3 regions of the Diaphorobacter sp. ED-3 genome follow, and region 2 is predicted to be linked to each of the others. Evidence: predicted binding sites of a transcription regulator. Region 2 holds the regulator's gene; each other region holds the start of a gene.
What was found. The regulator NrdR, encoded in region 2, represses ribonucleotide reductase genes. The targets are predictions, from matches to a motif close to CACNANATNTNGTG.

Region 1 (7,949 bases), 1.7 Mb from region 2:
CACCAGCCCGAGGCAGACCTGCTGCGGCGCGGCCTGGCGCATGCCCAGACCCTGACCGGCAGCGCGCTGGCCGTGCTGTACTTCGTGCACGACGACGCTCGCGGCACCTCACTGGCCGCCTGCTTGCACGAAAACGCCCCGCCCGACATGCCGCCGTGGGAAACCGCCCTGCGCGAACGCCGCGCCGTGGTGACGAACGCGCCGCACGATGCGGCGGCTGGGCGCGCACCGGGCGGCGCGACGGCCCGCTGGGCTTGCGTGCCCGTGGTGGAAGGCGGCAGGCCGCGCCTGCTGCTGGGCGTGGCCGGCAAGGCGCGGGACTATCACCCACGCGACGCACAGGCGCTGCAGACCGTGGCCGACGCCCTCTGGAAGCACACGGCCCAGCGCCGCCAGGAGGCCGTCATCCACCGCCTGTCGGAGGCGCTGGACCAGAGCCCCAGTCCGGTGGTCATCACCGACATCGACGCCAGCATCGTCTACGTCAACAAGGCCTTCAGCGAAGTCAGCGGCTACGGCGCACAAGAGGTGCTGGGCCGCAACCCGCGCGTGCTGCAGTCGGGACTGACGCCCCGGACCACCTATGCCGATATGTGGACCAAGCTGCCGCGCGGCCTGCCCTGGCAGGGCGAACTCATCAACCGCCGCAAGAACGGACAGGTCTATACGGAAAACGCCTCGCTTTACCCCGTTCGCGACGTGTTCGGCGAAGTGACGCATTACGTCGCGCACATGGAGGACATCACGCAGCGGCGCGAGGCGGAGGAGCGCATCCGCGCCCTCTCCAACTACGACACGCTGACCGGCCTGCTCAACAAGAAAGCCTTCGACGAACAGTTGACGCAAGCCATCGACCGCGCCGACGCAAGCCACGAACGGGTGTCGGTGCTGTGGTTCGACCTGGACAACTTCAAGCTGGTGAACGAAACCCTGGGCCACGCGGCCGGTGACGAACTGCTGTTGGAGATGGGCAACCGGCTGCGCGCCTGCCTGGCGCCGCACATTCCCGTGGCGCGCTATTCGGGCGACGCTTTCACGGCCATCGTGCCCCTGGCGGACCAGGCGGCGGTGGCGCTGCTGGCGCAGGATGCGCTGGCGCAGCTGCAGACCACACTGCAGATCCAAGGCCATGCCGTATCCGTCAGCGCGTCGGCCGGCATCGCCGTCTACCCCGACGACGCGCGCACCGCCAGCACCTTGGCGTCCGCCGCGGAAGTGGCGATGTACCGCGTCAAGCAGGACGGGCGCAACGGGCTGCGCTTCTTCGCACCTGAGATGCAGGCGCACACGCAGCGTTCGCTGGAGCTGGCCGCCGGCCTCAAGGACGCGGCGCACCGCGGCGAGCTGTTCCTGGTGTTCCAGCCCCAGCGCACGCTGGGCAGCGGCGCGCTGGCGGGCGCCGAGGCGCTGCTGCGCTGGCGCCATCCGCGCTGGGGGCTGGTGTCTCCGGCCGAGTTCATCCCGATCGCCGAGCAAAGCGGCTCCATCGTGGCCATCGATTTCTGGGTGGTGGAGCAGGTGGCGCAGCAGTTGCGCGCCTGGGATGCCGCGGGCCTGCCGCCGCTGGTGGTGGCGGTGAACGTATCGGCTGCGCAGTTCGCGCGGCCGCACTTCGTCGAGGAGCTGGTGCGCATCCTGCAGCGCATGGACGTTTCGCCCCAGCGCATCGAGGTGGAGTTGACCGAGGCCGTCGCGCTGAAAAACCCGGAACAGGCCGAGACCACCATCCGCCGCCTGCATGAGGTGGGCTTTCGCGTGGCGCTGGACGACTTCGGCACAGGCTATTCCTCCATGAGCTACCTCAAGCGCTACGCCATCGACAAGCTCAAGATCGACCAGTCCTTCGTGCGCGAACTCGCCCACCAGGCCAGCGACCAGGCCATCGTGACGGCCATCATCAAGATGGCCCACAGCCTGCGCATGGCCACCATTGCCGAAGGCGTGGAGACGGCCGAGCAGGCCGCGTTGCTGCAGGCCTGCGGCTGCGACGAAATGCAAGGCTACTGGTACAGCCGGCCGCTGGAGCCCGCCGCGTTCGAGGCCTTTGTGCGCAATGCGCAGGCCGGCGTCGAGTTGGCCTGACACGCGTCGCGCCGCACGCAACCCGGTTGCTACTGTTTTAATAGCTTCCAGCGCTTACCCCTCCAGCGCCAGAAGGCCAAACGGCGTCAAACCCTCCACGGCGCCCCGATCCCCCGCCCAGCCTCTTGGGTGCGGGCCTGCTGCGGCCCCACCCAGTGGCACGCGGGCCACAAGCCCCGCACCGCACCCCCCCACTGCACAGGTCCTTTTCTGCCCTGCGGTTTGTGCCTGATCAAACTACCTATAGTGTTTGATAGGTATGGTGAACACTATATGTAGTGTTTTAAGGGTTGCCATGACACCACCATCTCCGATCGTCGCCAGCCTGCCGCGCGACGTCATCCAACGCAACGGCGAGCGCACGCCTTTCGATGCTGTGCGCATCCAGTCGGCCATCGCACGGGCCGGCCAGGCCACGGGCGAGTTCGGCGAGGACGAGGCCCGTCTGCTCACGGCGCAGGCCACCAAGGTGCTGATCCACCGCTTCCATGGCGAGGCGCCGGCCATCGAGCAGATCCAGGACGTGGTGGAGCAGACGCTGATCGCCGCCAACCATCTGCAGACCGCGCGCGCCTACATGGCCTACCGCCAGCGCCACGCCACCCTGCGCGCCGACCGGCAGACGCTGGTGCATGTGGAAAGCTCCATCAACGAGTACCTCACGCGCGCCGATTGGCGCGTGAACGCCAACGCCAACCAGGGCTACTCGCTGGGCGGGCTGATCCTGAACGTGGCAGGCAAGGTGACGGCCAACTACTGGCTCTCGCACGTCTACGCACCCGAGATCGGCGAGGCGCACCGCAATGGCGACATCCACATCCACGACCTCGACATGCTCAGCGGCTACTGCGCGGGCTGGTCGCTGCGTACGCTGCTGCACGAGGGGCTCAACGGCGTGCCGGGCAAGGTGGAGGCGGGGCCCCCGAAGCACATGAGCTCCGCCGTGGGGCAGATCGTCAACTTCCTCGGCACGCTGCAGAACGAGTGGGCGGGTGCGCAGGCGTTTTCGTCCTTCGACACCTACATGGCGCCCTTCGTGCGCAAGGACGGCATGGACTACGCCGCCGTGCGCCAGTGCATCCAGGAGCTGGTCTACAACCTCAACGTGCCCTCGCGCTGGGGCACGCAGACGCCGTTCACCAACCTCACCTTCGACTGGACCTGCCCCGAGGATCTGCGCGAGCAGGTGCCGGTGATCGGCGGCGTGGAGATGCCGTTTTGCTACGGCGAGCTGCAGGCCGAGATGGACGTCATCAACCGCGCCTACATCGACGTGATGACCACGGGCGATGCCAAGGGCCGCGTGTTCACCTTCCCCATCCCCACCTACAACATCACGCCCGATTTTCCGTGGGAGAGCGAGAACGCCGTCGCCCTGTTCGACATGACGGCCAAGTACGGCCTGCCGTACTTCCAGAACTTCATCAACTCCGAGCTGTCGCCCAACATGGTGCGCTCCATGTGCTGCCGCCTGCAGCTCGACCTGCGCGAGCTGCTCAAGCGCGGCAACGGCCTGTTCGGCAGCGCCGAGCAGACCGGCAGCCTGGGCGTGGTCACCGTCAACTGCGCGCGCCTGGGCTATCTGCACGCGGGCGACGAGGCAGCCCTGCTGGCGGCGCTGGACCGCCTGCTGGAACTGGGCAAGCAGAGCCTGGAGGTCAAGCGCAAGCTCATCCAGCGCCTGATGGACCAGGGCCTGTTCCCGTACACCAAGCGCTACCTGGGCACACTGCGCAACCACTTCAGCACGCTGGGCGTGAACGGCATCAACGAGATGGTGCGCAACTTCACCGGCGGCGCGCACGACATCACCAGCGACTGGGGTCACCAGTTCGCCCTGCGCCTGCTGGACCATGTGCGCGCGCGCATCGTGCAGTTCCAGGAAGAGACCGGCCACCTCTACAACCTGGAGGCCACGCCCGCCGAAGGCACCACCTACCGCTTTGCCAAGGAAGACAAGAAGCGCTGGCCCGCCATCCTGCAGGCCGGTACGGCCGAGCAGCCCTACTACACCAACAGCTCGCAGTTGCCCGTGGGCTTCACCGACGACCCGTTCGAGGCGCTGCAGCGGCAAGAGGCGCTGCAGGGCAAGTACACCGGCGGCACGGTGCTGCACCTGTACATGGGCGAGCGCATCTCCAGCGGCGCGGCCTGCCGCGAGCTGGTGAAACGGGCGCTCACCCACTTCCGCCTGCCCTACATCACCGTCACGCCCACCTTCTCCATCTGCCCCACGCACGGCTACCTGGCCGGCGAGCACAAGTTCTGCCCGCGCTGCGACGAGGAGCGCCTGGCCGCCAAGCGCGCGCGGCTGGCGGCGTGATTTGAATGAAATCAGCCTCTAGCGCTTATGCAACAAGCGCCAACAGCTATTGTTTTTGAAGTTCTTCCACCACCAACCCAGGAGTTTGTCATGACCCACTTTCCCGCCACCGAGAACACCGCCCTGGCAACCGCCGTGCAGCTGACCGACGCCGAGCGCCAGCCCTGCGAGGTCTGGACGCGCGTCATGGGCTACCACCGCCCCGTGGCCAGCTTCAACACCGGCAAGCAGGGCGAACACAACGAACGCCAGTTCTTCGCCGAGCCGGGCCGTGCCTGCTAGGACCAGCCACACCGCCGCCGAGGCGCTGCGCATCGGCGGCATCACGCCGCTGACCACCATCGACTTTCCCGGCAGGCTGGCCGCCGTGGTGTTCTGCCAGGGCTGCCCCTGGCGCTGCGACTATTGCCACAACGCCGGGCTGCTGGACGCGGCCGCACCCGCGCCGCACCGCTGGAGCGAAGTGGAGCAACTGCTGCACACGCGCCGCGGCCTGCTGGACGGCGTGGCGTTCTCGGGCGGCGAGCCCACGCTGCAGGCCGCCCTGCCCGACGCCCTCGCGCGCGTACGCGCCCTGGGCTTTGCCACCGGCCTGCACACGGCGGGCATGTACCCCGAGCGGCTGCAGGCCCTGTTGCCGCTGCTGGACTGGGTGGGCCTGGACATCAAGGGGCCGCTGGCACATTACGACGCCATCACCCGCACGCCGGGCAGTGGCGACCGCGCCTGGGAGTCGCTGCGCTGCGTGCAGGCCAGCGGCGTGGATTACGAGTGCCGCACCACCTGGCACGCGGGACTGTTCGACACGGCGGCCCTGCAGGCGCTGGCCGAAGACCTGGCCGCACAAGGCGTGCGCCAATGGGTGCTGCAGGAATGCAGCACGCCCGCCAGCGTGCCCTGGGCCCGGACGGCGCCGCCCACGCAGTGGCCGCTGCCCACCAGCCTGCGGTGCGCCTGATCAGCCGGCCGCGGCCCCGGCGCCGCACACCCGCAGCACTTCGGCGCCGTACGCCTCCAGCTTTTTCGCACCCATGCCGCTGATGCCCTGCAGATCCTCCAGCGTGGCCGGGTTGCGCTCGGCAATGGCGGCCAGCGTAGCGTCGTGGAAGATCACGTAGGCCGGCAGGTTGTGCTCGCGCGCCACCTCGGCGCGCCAGGCCTTGAGGTTGATGAAGCGCACCTGGGCGTCCTGTCCCAGGTTGGCCGCTGCCACCGGCGGGGCGCTGGCGCGGCGCGGCTTCTTCGGCCCGGCTGCGGCCGTGGCCTCGCGCAGCAGCACGCTCTGTTCGCCGCGCAGCACGGGACGCGAACCCTCGGTCAGCGCCAGCGTGTCAAAGCTGTGGCCGCCCTCGGTCGTGACCTTGTGCAGCCCCACGGCGCCGGCGGCCAGCAACTGGCGCAGCACGCCGCGCAGCTGCGCCTCGGAATACTGTGCGCCCAGGCCGAAGGTGGAGAGTTTTTCATGGCCGAACTGCTGGACCTTGTCCGTGGCCTTGCCGCGCAGGATGTCCATGATGTGGCCCGTGCCGAAGGTCAGGCCGCTGGCCTCGTGCACGCGGTAGATGGTGGACAGGAGCTTGCGCGCGGCATCCGTGCCGTCCCACACGGCCGGCGGATTCAGGCAGTTGTCGCAATTGCCGCAGGGTTCGGACGCCTCGCCGAAGTAGCCCAGCAGCCGCACGCGCCGGCAGTCCGTGGCCTCGGCCAGGGCCAGCAACGCATCCAGCTTGCCGCGCATCACGGCCTTGAACTCTTCGCCCGCGGGGCTCTCGTCGATCATGCGGCGCTGGTTCACCACGTCCTGCAGGCCGTAGGCCATCCACGCGTCGGCGGGCAGACCGTCGCGGCCCGCGCGGCCCGTCTCCTGGTAGTAGCCCTCAATGTTCTTGGGCATGTCCACATGGGCCACAAAGCGCACGTCGGGCTTGTCGATGCCCATGCCGAACGCGATGGTGGCCACCATCACGATGCCGTCCTCGCGCAGGAAGCGGTCCTGGTTCTGCTGGCGCACCTCGGCGGGCAGGCCCGCGTGGTAGGGCAGCGCCGTCAGGCCCGCATCGCACAGCGCCTGGGCCAGTTCCTCCACGCGCTTGCGGGACTGGCAATAGACCACGCCGGCCTCGCCCAGGTGCTCGCGGTCGATGAAGCGCATGAGCTGCGTGAGCGGCTCCTTCTTTTCCTCGATGCGGTAGCGGATGTTGGGCCGGTCGAAGCTGCTGACGAACTGCCGCGCCTGCTGCAGCCGCAGGCCCTGCACGATGTCCTCGCGCGTGAGCGCGTCCGCCGTGGCCGTGAGGGCAATGCGCGGCACGCCCGCATAGCGCTCGTGCAGCACCGCGAGCTGGCGGTATTCAGGCCGGAAGTCGTGGCCCCACTGGCTCACGCAATGCGCCTCGTCGATGGCGAACAGCCCCAGCTGCCCGCGCGCATGCAGACCGTCCAGCAGCGTGAGAAAGCGGTCGGTGGTCACGCGCTCGGGCGCGGCGTACAGCAGCGTGATCTCGCCGCGCGCCAGGCGCCTCTCCACGTCCTGCGTCTGCTGCCAGTCCAGCGTGGAGTTGAGGAAGGCCGCCTCCACCCCCGCCTCGTGCAGCGCACCCACCTGGTCGTGCATCAGCGCGATCAGCGGCGAGACCACCACCGTCACGCCCAGCCCCGCATCGCGCCGCACGATGGCCGGCACCTGGTAGCACAGGCTCTTGCCGCCCCCCGTGGGCATCAGCACCAGCGCGTCGCCGCCGGCGATCACATGGTCAATGATGGCCTGCTGCGGGCCACGGAACTGCTCGTAGCCAAAGACGTCGTGCAGGACGAAATGCGCGGGGGACAAACCGGTGGACTCTCTTTTTGATAGCTGTCAGCGCTTATTGGATAAGCGCCAAAGGCACTTTTGGCCTATAAAACGCGGCCATGCGGAGGGCCCCACCATGGCGCAAAGCCCGTTATTGTGCGCCCGCCACCGCGGGCGGCGCCGGCTTCCTACAATCGGCCCCATGACCCTGCCCCACTACACCCGCGCGCAAGCGCTGCCCGCCATCCTGGAACAACGCATCGCCATCCTCGACGGCGCCATGGGCACGATGATCCAGCGCTTCAAGCTGACCGAGGCGCAGTACCGGGGCGAGCGCTTCAAGGACTTTGCGCGCGACGTGAAGGGCAATAACGAGCTGCTGAGCCTCACGCGCCCCGACGTGATCCGCGACATCCATGAAGGGTATCTCGCGGCCGGCGCCGACCTGATCGAGACCAACACCTTCGGCGCGACCTCGATCGCGCAGGACGACTATGGGCTAGCCGAGCTGGCCTACGAGATGAACCTGGAGAGCGCCAAGCTCGCGCGCGCGGCCTGCGACAAATTCAGCACGCCCGACAAGCCGCGCTTCGTCGCCGGCGCCCTCGGCCCCACGCCCAAGACCGCCAGCATCAGTCCCGACGTGAACGACCCCGGCGCGCGCAACGTCACCTTCGAGCAACTGCGCGCGGCCTACCACGAGCAGGCGCGCGGCCTGATCGAGGGCGGCGCCGACGTGCTGCTGGTCGAGAC
Region 2 (7,949 bases):
ATGGCTCACGCGCCCGCCCAGGCGTGCGGCGGCCTCCAGCGCGATCAACGAGCCCCAGCTATGGCCCACCAGCGCGGCGTGCTGGATGGACAGTGCGTCGAGCAGGGCGCCCACGAAGTCGGCCGCCTGCTCCACGCTCGCAGGGGCATCGCCCGCGCTTTTGCTGTGGCCGGGCAGGTCGACGGCCAGCACGTTCCAGCCATGGTTGGCCATGTAGCGGCTTTGCAGCGCCCAGACGCTGTGGTCATTGAGTACGCCGTGGATGAACACCACGGTGGGCTTGGCGGCATCGAAGGGCTTGCCGCCGGTGTAGCAGTAGGTCTGTGCGCCGTTGACTTGCACGTACATCACGCACCTGCCTTTCGCGCTTGCTTCTCCGCAGCCTTGAGCGCCCGCTTGAGGTCGTCGATCAGGTCGTCGGCATCTTCCAGCCCGATCGACAGGCGGATCGTGCCCTGGCTGATGCCGCCCGCGGCGAGCGCTTCGTCGCTCATGCGGAAGTGCGTGGTGGAGGCGGGGTGGATCACCAGGCTGCGGCAGTCACCCACATTGGCCAGGTGGCTGAAGAGCTTGAGCGTCTCGATGAACGTCTTGCCCTGCTCGCGGTTGCCCTTGAGGTCGAAGCTGAACACCGAGCCCGCGCCGCGCGGCAGCAGGCGCTGCGCGAGCTGGTGGCTGGGGTGGGACTCGAGCAGCGGGTGGCCCACGCGCTCGACGAACGGGTGGCTGGCCAGGAACTGCACCACCTTCTCGGTATTGCGCATGTGGCGTTCCATGCGCAGCGGCAGGGTCTCGATGCCCTGCAGGATCAGCCAGGCGGTGTGCGGGCTCATGCAGGCGCCGAAGTCGCGCAGGCCCTCGCGGCGAGCGCGCAGCAGGAAGGCGCCCACGGTGCTCTCCTCGGTGAACACCATGTTGTGAAAGCCGTCGTAGGGCTGGGTCAGCTCGGGGAAGCGGCCGGAGCCTTCCCAGTCGAAGCTGCCGCCATCGACCACGACGCCGCCGATCACCGTGCCATGGCCTGAGAGGAACTTGGTGGCCGAGTGGTACACCAGGTCCGCGCCATGCTCGAAGGGCTTGATGAGCCACGGCGAGGTGAGGGTGGAGTCCACCAGCAGGGGCACGCCAGCTTCATGCGCAATGTCCGCGACCGTGGGGATGTCCAACACCTCCAGCCCGGGGTTGCCTACGGTTTCGCCAAAGAACAGCTTGGTGTTGGGGCGGATGGCGGCGCGCCAGCCGTCGATGTCGCCGGGCTTCACGAAGGTGGTGTCAATGCCGAAGCGGCGCAGCGTGTAGTGCAGCAGGTTCTGGCTGCCGCCATACAGCGCCGTGCTGGCCACGATGTGGCTGCCTGCGCCCATCAATGTGGCAATCGCCAGGTGCAGCGCGGCCTGCCCGCTGGCCACGGCAATCGCCCCCACGCCGCCCTCCAGCGCTGCCACGCGCTGCTCCAGCACCGCGTTGGTGGGGTTGCTCAGGCGGCTGTACACATGGCCCGGGCGCTCTAGGTTGAACAGGGCCGCCGCATGGTCGCTCGACTCGAAGACGAACGAGGTGCTCAGGTGGATCGGCACGGCGCGCGCACCTGTGGCGGGGTCCGGCTGCGCGCCGGCGTGCAGGGCCAGCGTGTCGAAGCCGGGGTCGGAATATCCGGGCATTCATGTCTCCAAAGTGGTGAATTTGTGCGCCATTGTGGGCTATATTTATTCGCTATCGGGCTGCATGCAGCGCCTGCAGAACCCTTCGGAGACTCCCCATGAAAGTCAGCGACATCCTGCGCCTCAAAGGCAACACCCTCTACACCGTGCATCCCGACGAGCCGCTGGCCCGCGCCGTGGATGCCATGGCCGATAAGGACATCGGCTCGCTGGTCGTGATGGAACATGGCGACCTGGTGGGCATGCTCACCTTCCGCGAGGTGATCCAGGCGCTGACGAAAAATGGTGGCGGCGTGGGCACCATGCTGGTGCGTACCGCCATGGACGACGCGCCGCTGACCTGCACGCTGGAGACCGACATGGACGAGGTGCGCCGCATGATGCTGGGCCGCCACGCGCGCTACATGCCCGTGATGGACAAGCGCATGCTGATGGGCGTGGTCAGCTTCTACGACGTGGCCAAGGCCGTGGTGGACAGCCAGAATTTCGAGAACAAGCTGCTCAAGGCCTACATCCGCGACTGGCCGCAGGAAGAATCGCGGCCGGCCAACTGATTTGGTGATCAAAATAGCTGCCAGCGCTTGTCAATCAAGCGCTGGCAGCTATTTTTTTGGTAGTAACAGTGGCTCGGGGATAATCGCACCCCTATGAGCGGCAACACACTCGGTACCCTTTTTTGCGTCACCAACTTTGGTGAATCCCATGGCCCCGCCATCGGCTGCGTGATCGACGGCTGCCCGCCCGGCATGGAACTGTCCGAGGCCGACATTCAGGCCGACCTGGACCGCCGCCGCCCCGGCACCAGCCGCCATGTGACGCAGCGCAACGAGCCGGATGCGGTGGAAATCCTCTCGGGCGTATATGAGGGCAAGACCACCGGCACGCCCATCGCGCTGCTGATCCGCAACACCGACCAGCGCAGCAAGGACTACGGCAACATCGCGCAGAGCTTCCGCCCGGGGCATGCCGACTATGCCTACTGGCACAAGTACGGCCTGCGCGACCCGCGCGGTGGCGGCCGCTCGTCTGCGCGCCTCACGGCACCCACCGTAGCCGCCGGCGCGGTGGCCAAGAAATGGCTGGCCGAGAAATACGGCACCCGCTTTCGTGCCTGCATGACCCAACTGGGCGAACTGCCCATCCCGTTCGAGAGCTGGGAGCATGTGCCGCACAACCCCTTCTTCGCACCGGTGGCCGACGTGCAGGCCTACGAGGACTACATGGACGCGCTGCGCAAGTCCGGCGACTCCTGCGGCGCGCGCATTCGTGTGCAAGCTACCGGTGTGCCCGTGGGACTGGGCGAGCCGCTGTACGACAAGCTGGACGCCGACATCGCCCATGTGATGATGGGCCTGAACGCCGTGAAGGGTGTGGAGATTGGAGCTGGCTTTGCCAGCGTGGCGCAGCGCGGTACCACGCACGGCGATTCGCTCACGCCCACGGGCTTCGCCAGCAACAACGCGGGTGGCGTGCTGGGCGGCATCAGCACCGGGCAGGACATCGAGGTGTCGCTGGCCATCAAGCCCACCAGTTCCATCATCAGCCCACGCGAGTCCATCGACATCCACGGCCAGAGTACCGAGGTGATCACGAAGGGGCGCCACGACCCCTGCGTGGGCATCCGCGCCGCGCCGATCGCCGAGGCGTTGCTCGCATTGGTCATCATGGACCATGCGCTGCGCCACCGTGCGCAATGCGGCGACGTGGTGCAGGCCGTGGCTCCGATTCCGGCAGTCCGCCAGGGGTGATGGTCAAAAACGGCTGTAGCGCCCGCCCAGTGGGCGCTGTCAGCTATCAATAGAAGAGCAATGGGAGAGCAGCGGCTTACTTGCGGACTTCGTCCACCAGCGCACGGAACTCGTCGATGTCCTCGAAGCTGCGGTACACGCTGGCGTAGCGCACATAGGCCACCTTGTCGAGCTTCTTCAACTCGCGCATGACCAGCTCGCCGATGCGGCTGGACAGAATCTCGCGCTGCCCCAGGTTGAGCAGCTTTTCCTCGATGCGCTCGATGGCCGAGTCGATCTGCACTGTGCTCACCGGGCGCTTGCGCAGCGCCAGCTTGAACGATCCCAGCAGTTTCTCGCGGTCGTATTCGACGCGGCGGCCGTCCTTCTTGACAACCGTGGGGAAGTTGACTTCCGGTCGTTCGTAGGTCGTGAAGCGCTTGTCGCAGGCGCCGCACTGGCGCCTGCGGCGGATGAAGTCCCCGTCCTCGGAGACGCGGGTCTCGACGACCTGGGTCTCCTGATGGCTGCAAAAGGGGCACTTCATCGCGGCGGTCGATCAGCGATAGACCGGGAAGCGGCTGGTCAGCGCGTGCACCTTGGCGCGCACGGCTTCCAGGTTCGCCTCGTCATGCGGATTGTCCAGCACGTCGGCCACCAGGTTGGCTGTGAGGCGCGTTTCCTCTTCCTTGAAACCCCGTGTCGTGATGGCGGGCGTGCCCACGCGAATGCCGCTGGTGACCATCGGCTTTTCGGGATCGTTGGGGATCGCGTTCTTGTTGATCGTGATATGGGCCTTGCCCAGGGCTGCCTCGGCCTCCTTGCCGGTGATGCCCTTGGCGCGAAGGTCCACCAGCATCACGTGGCTTTCGGTGCGACCGCTCACGATGCGCAGTCCGCGCTGGATCAGCGTTTCCGCGAACACCTTGGCGTTCTTGGTCACCTGCTGCTGATACTGCTTGAACTCGGGCGACAGGGCTTCCTTGAAGGCCACGGCCTTGGCGGCGATGACGTGCTCCAGCGGGCCGCCCTGCAGGCCGGGGAAGATGGCGCTGTTGATGGCCTTCTCGTGCTCGGCCTTCATCAGAATGATGCCGCCGCGCGGGCCGCGCAGGCTCTTGTGCGTGGTGGAGGTCACCACGTCCGCAAACGGCACCGGGTTGGGGTACTCGCCCGCGACGACCAGGCCGGCATAGTGGGCAATGTCCACCCAGAAGATGGCGCCGACTTCCTTGGCGATCTTCGCGAAGCGCTCGAAGTCGATGCGCAGGGCGTAGGCGGAGGCGCCGGCGATGATCAGCTTGGGCTTGTGCTCGCGGGCCTTGGCTTCCAGCGCGTCGTAGTCGATCTCTTCCTTGTCGTTCAGTCCGTAGGAGACTACGTTGAACCACTTGCCGCTCATGTTCAGCGGCATGCCGTGCGTGAGGTGGCCGCCCTCGGCCAGGCTCATGCCCAGAATGGTGTCGCCGGGCTTCAGGAAGGCCATCAGCACAGCCTGGTTGGCCTGCGAACCCGAGTTGGGCTGCACATTGGCCGCTTCGGCGCCGAAGAGTTGCTTGATGCGGTCGATGGCCAACTGCTCGATCACGTCCACGTTCTCGCAGCCGCCGTAGTAGCGCTTGCCAGGGTAGCCTTCGGCGTACTTGTTGGTGAGCTGCGAGCCCTGAGCGGCCATCACGGCGGGCGAGGCGTAGTTCTCGCTGGCGATCAGCTCAATGTGTTCTTCCTGGCGGCGGTCTTCGGCCTGGATGGCGGCCCACACCTCGGGATCGGTTTGTTCGACAAGAATATTGCGTTGGTACATGGCAGTCCGATGAACTAAGTGTCCCTTGGCAATCAAGGGCTGCCCAGGCGAACGACGGATCGCTGCGGGGCTGGTGCCTGCCGCGCGGCACGCTCCCCAGTGGTTTGCAGAAAAACGCTGTTTCCTGCCGGTGTCCACGTCAGCGGCGGTGCCCCGGGGGACGTCCGCGCCTATCGCCAGTTGCGTGCCCTGCTAGTGTAGCTGAGCACGCCCTTCATCAATGCCAGATTAGGCTCTTCAGAGGCCGCTCAGCAGGGCCACCTTCTCGCCAGTGGCAGGGGTTGCAGGTGCGGCTTCCGGTGTGGCAGGAGCCTTGGTGGACAGGAGAGGTGGATTCACGGGGCCGGCGGGAGAAACGCCCGTGCGACCATTGGCGACCTGGCGCAGCCGGAAATGCTCCGCCAGTACCTTGGCGGCATAGCCCCCGTCGTCGGGCAGGTTGGCTGCGCCGACGTAGTAACGCAGTCCGCCTTCCAGCGAGCCGGCGCGCGCGATGCACTCCTGCAGCACCTTCACGCCCACGCGCAGGTTGGCCACGGGATCGAATGCCGCCAGGTGCCCACCAAAGCCTTCGTACTTGTCGGTATGCACGCGCGTCATCACCTGCATCAAGCCTTGCGCACCTACCGGGCTTTGTGCAAACGGGTTGAAGCTCGATTCCACGGCCATGACGGCCAGGATCAAGGTGGGATCCAGCTTGGTCCGCGCGCCGATTTCATACGCCTCGGTGACCAGTGCCGCCAGCGGTTCGGGCGCCACGCGGTACTTCTTGCTGAGCCAGTAGGCCACGGCAGCCTGTTCCCGCGGCAACTCCTTGGGGTTGAGCGCTACTGCCCGCTCGCTTGCGGCAGGCTCCATAGGGAAGCCCACTACGGCTTCCTGGCGGGCCTGCAGCCAGCCCATGAGTTCTTCTTCTCCTGCCTGGCGCAGGTCCGGGCGTGCCGTAAGTGTGATCACGCCAAAGACGACGCCCAGCCCGAGCAGGGCGAAGCCGCTGTGTGTCACTTCCAGAAAACCGTTGATCACATCGCCCGCAAACGTGCGGACGCCGGCAATCACATTTCCTGACGCTGTCATAGCTTTCCTTTCTAAGTCGGCTCCTGAGCGAAGAGCACTGTCGTGGTTGCTCAGGAGTCCGGTCCTGCCAGACGGAGGGGTCTGGGTGGGTATGCCGTTCAGTCCGTTTAGGCGCGTTAAGCCCAGGGGAATCTGTTGACTGTCGTAGCCGAAATCTGTACAGGCTAGGGTTTTTACTAGGCCTTGGTTGAGGGCTGGCGGATTCTAGGAGGTCTCCAAATTCAAGGTCAACACTAACATTTGAATTTTTTAGAACAAAAAGTTCTGTTCAATCTGTGGGAAAGCACAGATTTTTCGCGCATGTCCTTTTAAGAAGGGTCTGTGCGCTAGCAATTCGACTGCTTAATGAAACAGTCAATTGCATGAATTTTTTCATTGCTAAAAGCTGTTGGAAGGCGCGCTCGGATTTGCTATCTTTGAGGCGCCTGAACGACTCAGGCATCCGCCAAACGGGGCGATCAGCGCGATGAATGGCAGACAGTGCCGCATCACATGAGATCTCCTCCAAGGCAACCTCTGGAGGCAATCCCTTGCCTCCTGCGCTTGAGACGATCCTCTCCCAAGCGCAAAAAGATGGCGAAAGACCGTTGTGTCAGCCGTCAAGCCCGGTGTGCGAAGAAGTTCGACACCGGGCTTTCTTTTTTTTTGCGTTTTTTTACCTGCCTGCGTCAGCGCGGGAACGGTCCCATTGCGTTGGTAGCTCAACAGAATAGGTGCCGCGTGCTGCAAGCCATCAAGAACAACCCCTGGATTCGTCGATTTGCATGGTTGGTGCTGTGCTGGGGCGGCGCGTGGCTGCTCGGTTGGCTGGTGGTCCCTCCGTTGGCGCAGTCGCAGATTGAAAGGCATGCGAGTGAAGCGCTGGGGCGCAAGCTGACGGTCGAACGGGTGGAGTTTTTGCCCTGGACTTTGGAGGGCACTTTGCACGGCGTAGCCCTGGCGTCAAAGGATGGCAGTTCAGAGCAGGTACGGGTGGGCCGCATCTATATAGACGCTGAATTGCAATCCCTTTGGCGGGGCGCTCCAGTGATCGATGCGCTGCAGGTAGACGACCCGGTAGTTCGTGTCACGCAATTGGCCCCAGGGGTTTATGACGTGGACGACCTGCTCGCGCTCATGGCGGCAAAGCCGCAGGGCGAGAAATCAGCCGCGGAGCCGGCACATTTCGCGCTCTTCAATATCGCATTGAAGGGTGGTGTCGTCGAATTCGATGACCGTACGGTGGAGGTGGTGCACACGTTGCGCCGCGTGGAACTGGACGTTCCTTTCCTGAGCAGTTTTTCTGCGGACCGCGAGGTCAAGGTGACGCCGCGCCTGGCTTTTGAGCTCAACGGCAGCACCTTTGATACCTCAGCGATGGCTACTCCCTTTACGGACACCAGGGAAGCCGAGGTTCGCCTGCATATTGAGAATTTCGACCTGGCCCCCTTCGGTCGCTACCTGCCGCCCAGCGTGCCGGTGCGGCTCAAGGCGGGGCGATTGGACGCGGATGTTCAACTAGGGTTCGAGCAACGGGAGACCCCTCGACTGCTGATTTCCGGGGATGTGCAACTGAGCGGGGTACATGCCACCGATGCGCAGGAGCAGCCTTTGCTGCAATTCGAGGAAATGCGTGCCGTATTCAAGGAGGCGGAGCCCCTGCGGCGCAGGATCAACATTGATCTGCTGGAATGGCGTGGC
Region 3 (7,949 bases), 1.6 Mb from region 2:
GGTTGCCCATGTTCGATGGCGCAGACCTGCGTCGATTCATCGAGCAGGCGAGCTGGATCGCCGTCAATGACTACGAAGGCAAGATGTTGTGCGACCGTACGGGCTGGATCCTGGCAGAGATCTCGCATCGGGTCCGCGGCCTGATCGTCACACTGGGAGCACAGGGATGTGAAATATGGGAACAGGGTGTCAGGACGCATGTTCCCCCTGTGCAACCGGCGCAGGTGGTGGACCCCACGGGCTGCGGGGATGCCTGGCGTGGCGGTTTGCTCTACGGCCTGGAGAAGGGGTGGACCCTGGCACGTTGCGCTCAGTTGGGCAACCGGCTGGGCGCGCTCAAGATCGCACAGCGTGGTCCGCAGAATTACCAGCTGGACTTTCAACCCGACTGAGCGAGTGGCTGGGATCGAAGAAGCGTTTCTGACTGCGGATTCGCCATAAAAAAACCCGGTGCAAGCACCGGGTCGTAGGCTGGACTGTCCCGTAGCCTTATGGCTTGCCACCCGTAGGGAAGGGCCATGCGGCTTGCGGGTTCAGCGTTGTTTGCGCGACAGGAGCGGGCGCTGCGGCAGGAGCCTTAGCCTTCTTCGCGGGCGCGGCTGCCTTCTTGGCGGGTGCTGCCTTCTTGGCTGCTACGGCCTTTTTGGCAGGAGCGGCTGCCTTCTTGGCGGGTGCTGCCTTCTTGGCTGCTACGGCCTTTTTGGCAGGAGCGGCTGCCTTCTTGGCGGGTGCTGCCTTCTTGGCTGCTACGGCCTTTTTGGCAGGAGCGGCTGCCTTCTTGGCAGGTGCTGCCTTCTTGGCTGCTACGGCCTTTTTGGCAGGAGCGGCTGCCTTCTTGGCGGGTGCTGCCTTCTTGGCTGCTACAGCCTTTTTGGCAGGAGCGGCTGCCTTCTTGGCGGGTGCTGCCTTCTTGGCTGCTACGGCCTTTTTGGCAGGAGCGGCTGCCTTCTTGGCGGGTGCTGCCTTCTTGGCTGCTACGGCCTTTTTGGCAGGAGCGGCTGCCTTCTTGGCTGGAGCCGTCTTCTTAGCGGGAGCTGCTTTCTTTGCAGCGGGTTTCTTCGCAGTTGCCATCATTTTCTCCTTGGGTCGATTTGCAAAGAGCACCCCACGCCTGCATTGGGCGTGGAGCGATCCATGGCGACGACTGAATATGCGTCACCACGAATGCGGAAACGCCCCAAGGCCGCAGCGCCGAACGGTGCTGTGTGCGCGGAGCGTGGTTGAAAAATCATGGCCTGGTCTACGAAGATGTCAGTCCCAGGACAAGGCGCCGCCCGACTGGTACTCGATGACGCGCGTCTCGAAGAAGTTGCGTTCCTTCTTCAGATCAATCATCTCGCTCATCCAGGGGAACGGATTCTCTTCATTCGGAAAGAGCGCTTCCAGCCCGATCTGTGTGGCGCGGCGGTTCGCGATGTAGCGCAGGTAGCCTTTGAACATGGAGGCGTTCATACCCAGCACGCCACGCGGCATGGTGTCTTCGGCATAACGGTATTCCAGTTCCACTGCCTTGATGAACAGGGCCTTGATCTCGTCCTTGAACTCGGCCGTCCACAGATGTGGGTTTTCGAGCTTGAGCTGGTTGATCAGATCGATGCCGAAGTTGCAGTGCATGGACTCGTCGCGCAGGATGTACTGGTACTGCTCGGCAGCGCCGGTCATCTTGTTCTGGCGGCCGAGTGCCAGGATTTGCGTGAAACCCACGTAGAAGAACAGACCTTCCATCAGGCAGGCAAAAACGATCAGCGACTTGAGTAGTGTCTGGTCGCTCTCGGGTGTGCCGGTCGTGAAGCGCGGATCCATGATCGCTTCGATGAAGGGGATCAGGAACTCGTCCTTGTCGCGGATGGACTGGACCTCGTTGTAGGCGTTGAAAATCTCGCCTTCGTCCAAGCCCAGTGACTCCACGATGTACTGGTACGCATGGGTGTGGATGGCTTCCTCGAACGCCTGGCGCAACAGGAACTGCCGGCATTCCGGCGCCGTGATGTGGCGGTAGGTGCCCAGCACGATGTTGTTGGCGGCCAGCGAGTCGGCCGTGACGAAGAAGCCCAGGTTGCGCTTGACGATGCGCCGTTCGTCCTCGGTCAGGCCGTTCGGGTCCTTCCAGAGTGCGATGTCCCGCGTCATGTTCACTTCCTGCGGCATCCAGTGGTTGGCGCAGGTGGCGAGGTATTTCTCCCACGCCCACTTGTACTTGAACGGCACCAACTGGTTGACGTCGGTCTGGCCGTTGATGATGCGTTTGTCGACCGCAGACACGCGGCGGTGTTGGGGTGCTGCAGACGTAGTAGGGGCAGTGCGCGTCGAAGTGCTGGCGACGGACTGCAACACGGGTGCTTGGAAACCGTTTGGCGGAGGCTCCACAGGGCGGTCGTTGGAGTGACTGCCGTCCAAGAGTTTTTGCGATGAGGGCTTGACTTCGTCGTCCCAGGTGAGCATAGGTTTTCCAGTGGTCGGATTATGGAAGCAGTGCTTCAAAATGAAAAGCACCGAAGCGTTGCCAGGCGTGATCTGTTGCTTCACGACACATGCGAACGAGGCGACGATGTGTCACGCTGCGCCCGCATGCGCACGGCATTACTGGCAGGCTTCGCAGCCGGGGTCGTCAATGGCGCAGAACTTCACGTCGGTCGCAGGGATGGCAGCAGCCTGCGCTTGCGCTGCGGCCACGGCAGCGTTCAGTGCCGAGCTTGGTGCCATCGTTCCCTCCCCCGTGTCGCTTGCGCCAGACGCGACGGCATTGAGCTGGCGTGTGTTCACGGTGCTCATCTCCACATGCGTCGCGCTCTGCGTGCGCAGGTAGTAAGTGGTCTTCAGACCGCGTATCCACGCAAGCTTGTATGTCTCGTCGAGCTTCTTGCCTGAGGCGCCGGCCATATAGATGTTCAGGCTCTGCGCCTGGTCGATCCATTTCTGTCGACGCGCCGCCGCTTCGACGAGCCAGGTGGGAGCGACTTCGAAGGCGGTGGCATACAGTGCCTTGACGGTGAGGGGAACGCGGTCGATCGCGTGCAGCGATCCCTTGAAGTGCTTGAGATCCATGAGCATCACGTCGTCCCACAGGCCCAGCTGCTTCAGGTCGCGCACCAGGTACTGGTTGATGACCGTGAACTCTCCCGAGAGGTTGGATTTGACGGAGAGATTGCCGAAGGAGGGCTCAATGGAGGCGTCCACGCCAACGATGTTCGAGATGGTGGCTGTGGGCGCAATGGCGATGCAGTTGGAGTTGCGCATGCCGTCTTGCGCGATCTTGGCGCGCAGCATGTCCCAGTCCAGACGGGTCGTACGGTCCACCTCCACGTACCCGCCACGTTCCTGCTCCAGCAACTGCAGTGAATCCAGCGGCAGGATGCCCTGGGACCACAGAGAACCCTGGTAACTGGAGTATTGGCCCCGTTCTTGGGCGAGATCGGTTGAGGCCCAGTAGGCGTAATAGCAGAGAGCCTCCATGGAGGTATCGGCAAACTCCACTGCGGCGTCGCTTGCGTAGGGAATGCGCAGTTCATACAGCGCGTCCTGGAACCCCATCAGGCCCAGGCCGACGGGGCGGTGGCGCAGGTTGGAATCCTTGGCCTTCTGTACGGCGTAGTAGTTGATGTCAATCACGTTGTCCAGCATGCGCATGGCCGTGCTCACGGTTTTGCGCAGCTTGTCGTGGTCGATGCCTCCGTCCTTGAGATGGCGCGCGAGGTTCACCGATCCCAGGTTGCACACGGCCGTCTCGGCATCGCTGGTGTTAAGCGTGATCTCGGTACAGAGATTGGAACTGTGCACTACGCCTACATGCTGCTGGGGAGAGCGGATGTTGCACGGGTCCTTGAAGGTGATCCAGGGATGCCCGGTCTCGAACAGCATGGAAAGCATCTTGCGCCAGAGGTCGACGGCCGGTACGCGTTTGAACAGAGGCAGCTCGCCGCTCTCGGCCTTGGCCTCGTAGGCGATGTAGGCTTTTTCGAAGGCCTGTCCGTACAGGTCGTGCAGATCAGGGACATCCGAGGGGGAAAACAGTGTCCACAGGCCCTTTTCCATTACGCGTTTCATGAACAGGTCGGGAATCCAGTTGGCCGTGTTCATGTCGTGTGTGCGTCGCCGGTCGTCGCCGGTGTTCTTGCGCAGCTCCAGGAATTCTTCGATGTCCAGGTGCCAGCTTTCCAGGTAGGTGCAGACGGCACCCTTGCGCTTGCCGCCCTGGTTCACGGCCACGGCCGTGTCGTTGACCACCTTGAGGAACGGCACCACGCCTTGCGACTCGCCGTTCGTGCCCTTGATGCGTGCACCGAGGGCGCGTACGCGTGTCCAGTCGTTACCCAGGCCGCCCGCGAACTTGGACAGCAGGGCGTTTTCCTTGATGGATTCGTAGATGCCCTCCAGCTCGTCGGGCACCGTCGTCAGGTAGCAGCTGGACAGCTGCGAGCGCAATGTCCCGCTGTTGAACAGCGTGGGCGTGCTGCTCATGAAATCGAAGGAGCTGAGCAGTTCGTAGAACTCGATGGCACGGGCGTTGCGGTCGTCCTCGCGCAGCGCCAGGCCCATGGCCACGCGCATGAAAAAGGTCTGAGGCAGCTCGATGCGCGTTTTGCGCACATGCAGGAAGTAGCGGTCGTACAGCGTCTGTAGGCCAAGATAGTCGAACTGCAGGTCGCGCTCGGCCTTCAGTGCGCTTCCCAGGCGTTGCAGGTCGAATTCCATCAGGCGCGGGTCGAGCAACTCGTTGTCCACGCCCTGGCGGATGAACTGTGGAAAATTCTCGGCGTAGGCCAGGGCCATGTCGGCGGGATTCACGTCGCGGCCTAACACCTCGCGCACGATGGTGTGCAGCAACAGTCGTGCCGTCGCGTAGGTGTAGCCGGGATCTTTCTCGATCAGGGTGCGCGCCGCGAGGATGGATGCCTTGTACACCTCGTCCATGGGTACGCCGTCGTACAGGTTGCGCATCGTCTCCGCGATGATGGGCGCGGCCTGGACGTCCGATCCCAGGCCCGTGCATGCGGCTTCCACCAGGCTCTGCAGGCGCAGAATGTCAAGCTCCACGCGCTGACCTTGGTCCTGTACATACAGGGCCGGCATCTGGGGTAGCAGTTGTTCCTTCTTCTGTGCGCGTTCTTGCGCGCGGCGCTCGCGGTAGAGCACGTAGGCGCGTGCCACCTCATGATGGCTGCCTCGCATCAGGCCCAGCTCCACCTGGTCCTGCACGTCCTCAATGTGGAACGTTCCTCCCGCGGGGCGCGAGCGCATCAGCGCGCGCACGACTGCCTGGGTCAGCTGATCCACCACTTCGCGCACGCTCGCCGAGGCTGCTCCCTGTGCCCCGTGAACGGCCAGGAATGCTTTCATCATCGCCACGGCGATTTTTTGCGGCTCGAAGGGCACCACGGCGCCGTTGCGGCGAATGATCTGGTAGTGCATCAGTGGATGGGCCCCGGTCGGCGTGGCTGACGGGGTGGCCCGTGCAGGCGATGGGGTGTCAACAGGAACGGATAGGGGCGCAGCGTGCATGGAGGTCCTCGGAGGTGTTCGGAGAAATGGCCAGGCGGACGGGTAGTCACCTTCGGCCGGCGAAACGGCGGCTTAGACTGTCGCCGCACACTATATCTAGTGTGTCTTGATGGTTCAAGACACTAGGGGTAGTGTATCCCCATAAGAGGCTGGCGAGATCGTTTCGTCGTGATTGAACGCCTGGGCCTTCTACTGCCGTCGCAGCCTCCGTAGGGTCAGGCCCGCATCCGACGGCTTGAGCCATGGTGCGGCATGCTGGCCGATCTTGCGCGCAAACGCGCGTGCAACTTCATCCTGAGCAGTGAAGGCGAGGCGAAGGCGCAAAGTGCGGCAATGCGTCCGGGTGGCTGGAGGGATCAGCACCCTGGCGGAAAAAGAACACCCGTGCCGGCGAAGGCTCCATGAAGTACACGCCAGTCAAACCCAGGGCCTGGGTCGTGTTTGCGTTCAGGCGCGATGTGCTCATGCCCTGCGATGTAGCGCACGGGGTAGCGCTGCCGCAGCGCCTTGCAAAGGGTCACAAGGGTGGCGTATTGCGCCTGCTCGAAGCTTCCACCTTCCAGCCCCTCCAGCTCAACGCCGATCGAGTCGTCGTTGCAGGCATCGCGCCCTCGGTAGTGGGAACGGCCCGCGTGCCAGGCGCGTCGGCCCACGTCCACGAACTGCCACAGCACACCTGCGCGCGTGATGAAGAAATGCGTCGACACTTCCAGGCCGCGAATCTGCTGGAAATAAGGATGGGCGTCCCAGTCCAGCCGGTTCATGAAAAGCCGGTGGACATGGTCCCCGCCAAACTCTCCGGGGGGAAGGCTGATGGAATGCACCACGATGAGGTCCACGCTGGCCTGCGGGGGGCGTGGCCCGTGGTTGGGCGAGTCCATGCGTCTCGCATTCGCGTACCAGCCGCCGTGCCAGGCGGGCCGCCGGGCCGCAGGCTCAGGGCTGCGCGTCGCCATGGCTGTCGCCGTCTTGCGGTACCTCGATGTGCAGCCGGGCAATCCGGTAACGGATCTGGCGCAGGCTGATGCCCAGGCGGGCTGCGGTGGCCGTGCGGTTGAAACTCGCCTCGCGCAGGGCGCGCACGAGTATTTCCCGTTCCTGCTGGTCGAGCCAGGCTTGCAGATCGTTGGGCAGGGGCATGCCTTCGCTGATGCCGGACCAACGAGGGGGCGCGTGCGGCTCAGCGGGCTGCGCGATGGCTGGTGCGGACGGTACGGGCTGCGGTAGGGGCGGCGGTGCCTCCACGGTGGAGGCTGGCGCGCCTTCAACGTGCAGCTCATGGCCATCGCTGAGGGCTACCGCGCGATGCAGCAGGTTTTCCAGCTCGCGCACATTGCCGGTGAGCGGGTGCTGTGCGATGCACTGCAGCGCTTCCTCTGTCAGGTGGGGAACGGCCACCCCCGATTCTTGCTCGATACGGGCCAGCAAGGCCTCGCACAGCGCGGGCAGGTCCTCTCGCCGCTCGCGCAACGGTGGGATCAGCAGTTCGATGACATTCAGCCGGTAATACAGATCCTGGCGGAAGCGCCCCGCCTGCACGTCAGCGGCCAGGTCTCGGTGCGTGGCGCTGACGATGCGCACGTCCACGGCTTCTTCCTGCGTGGAGCCCAGGGGCCGTACCGTGCGCTCCTGGATCGCACGCAGCAGTTTGGATTGCATGGGCAGCGGCAGGTCGCCAATTTCGTCAAGGAACAGCGTGCCTCCACGGGCGGCCTGGAAGTAGCCCTCCCGGTCGTGCGTAGAGCCGGTGTAGGAACCCTTGCGCGCGCCAAAGAACTCTGCCTCCAGCAGGTTCTCGGGAATTGCGCCGCAGTTGACGGCGATCAGCGGGCCTTCGGAGCGCTGGCTGCTGGCATGCAGCGCGCGGGCCACCAGTTCCTTGCCCGTGCCTGACTCGCCACGCACCAGCACGGGGGCCATGCTGCGCGCCACCTTGGCGATGCGCTGCTTCACATTGCGCATGGCTTCGGAGTCGCCGATCAGGCGATCCAGCACAGGATCTTGCATGTCCGGCCACTGCGTGGCGTTGCGTGCGCCGGGGCGGGTGGCTTTGGGCGCCGCCAGTACGGCGCCAATACCCTGCACCGCCGAGGCCACCACGGCACGGAATTGCTTCAGGTCCACGGGCTTGGTCAGGTAGTCGAACGCGCCCGCGCGCAGCGCCTCCACCGCGTTCTCGGCCGATCCATAGGCCGTCATGACCACGCAGCGTTCACGCCGCTGCTGGCTGCGCAGGCCGTGCAGCAAGTCCATGCCGAAGCCGTCGGGCAGCCGCATGTCGGTGATCACGACGTCGAACTTCTGCGTCTGCAGCTGTTGGCGCGCGTCGTCCACGCTGGCGGCGGTCTCCACGCGGTAGCCTTCGCGCAGCAGGGTCAGCTCATAGAGGGTGCGCAGATCGGGTTCGTCATCGACGACAAGGATGGAGGCGGTGGATGCATTCATGGTCT

Region 1: PCQ86_RS00975 (ribonucleoside triphosphate reductase) is a predicted target of NrdR. The motif match lies at 2,350-2,363, and genes of this name have one in related genera.
Region 3: PCQ86_RS16895 (ribonucleoside-diphosphate reductase subunit alpha) is a predicted target of NrdR. The motif match lies at 5,588-5,601, and genes of this name have one in related genera.

What each region holds. Positions count from the first base shown of each region.
Region 1 is NZ_CP115182.1:192,078-200,026, reverse strand. Features, by position in the region: gene PCQ86_RS00980 (bifunctional diguanylate cyclase/phosphodiesterase) at 1-2,082, shown strand, start outside; gene PCQ86_RS00975 (ribonucleoside triphosphate reductase) at 2,378-4,405, shown strand; gene nrdD (anaerobic ribonucleoside-triphosphate reductase) at 4,496-4,687, shown strand; gene PCQ86_RS00965 (anaerobic ribonucleoside-triphosphate reductase activating protein) at 4,677-5,363, shown strand; gene recQ (DNA helicase RecQ) at 5,364-7,235, opposite strand; gene PCQ86_RS00955 (homocysteine S-methyltransferase family protein) at 7,399-7,949, shown strand, end outside.
Region 2 is NZ_CP115182.1:1,906,600-1,914,548, forward strand. Features, by position in the region: gene PCQ86_RS09435 (alpha/beta fold hydrolase) at 1-348, opposite strand, end outside; gene PCQ86_RS09440 (O-acetylhomoserine aminocarboxypropyltransferase) at 348-1,661, opposite strand; gene PCQ86_RS09445 (CBS domain-containing protein) at 1,760-2,215, shown strand; gene aroC (chorismate synthase) at 2,309-3,409, shown strand; gene nrdR (transcriptional regulator NrdR) at 3,486-3,935, opposite strand; gene glyA (serine hydroxymethyltransferase) at 3,948-5,192, opposite strand; gene PCQ86_RS09465 (lytic transglycosylase domain-containing protein) at 5,430-6,269, opposite strand; gene PCQ86_RS09470 (DUF748 domain-containing protein) at 6,990-7,949, shown strand, end outside.
Region 3 is NZ_CP115182.1:3,479,228-3,487,176, reverse strand. Features, by position in the region: gene PCQ86_RS16910 (carbohydrate kinase family protein) at 1-392, shown strand, start outside; gene PCQ86_RS16905 (histone) at 490-1,071, opposite strand; gene PCQ86_RS16900 (ribonucleotide-diphosphate reductase subunit beta) at 1,252-2,442, opposite strand; gene PCQ86_RS16895 (ribonucleoside-diphosphate reductase subunit alpha) at 2,581-5,499, opposite strand; gene ampD (1,6-anhydro-N-acetylmuramyl-L-alanine amidase AmpD) at 5,856-6,455, opposite strand; gene PCQ86_RS16885 (sigma-54-dependent transcriptional regulator) at 6,436-7,944, opposite strand.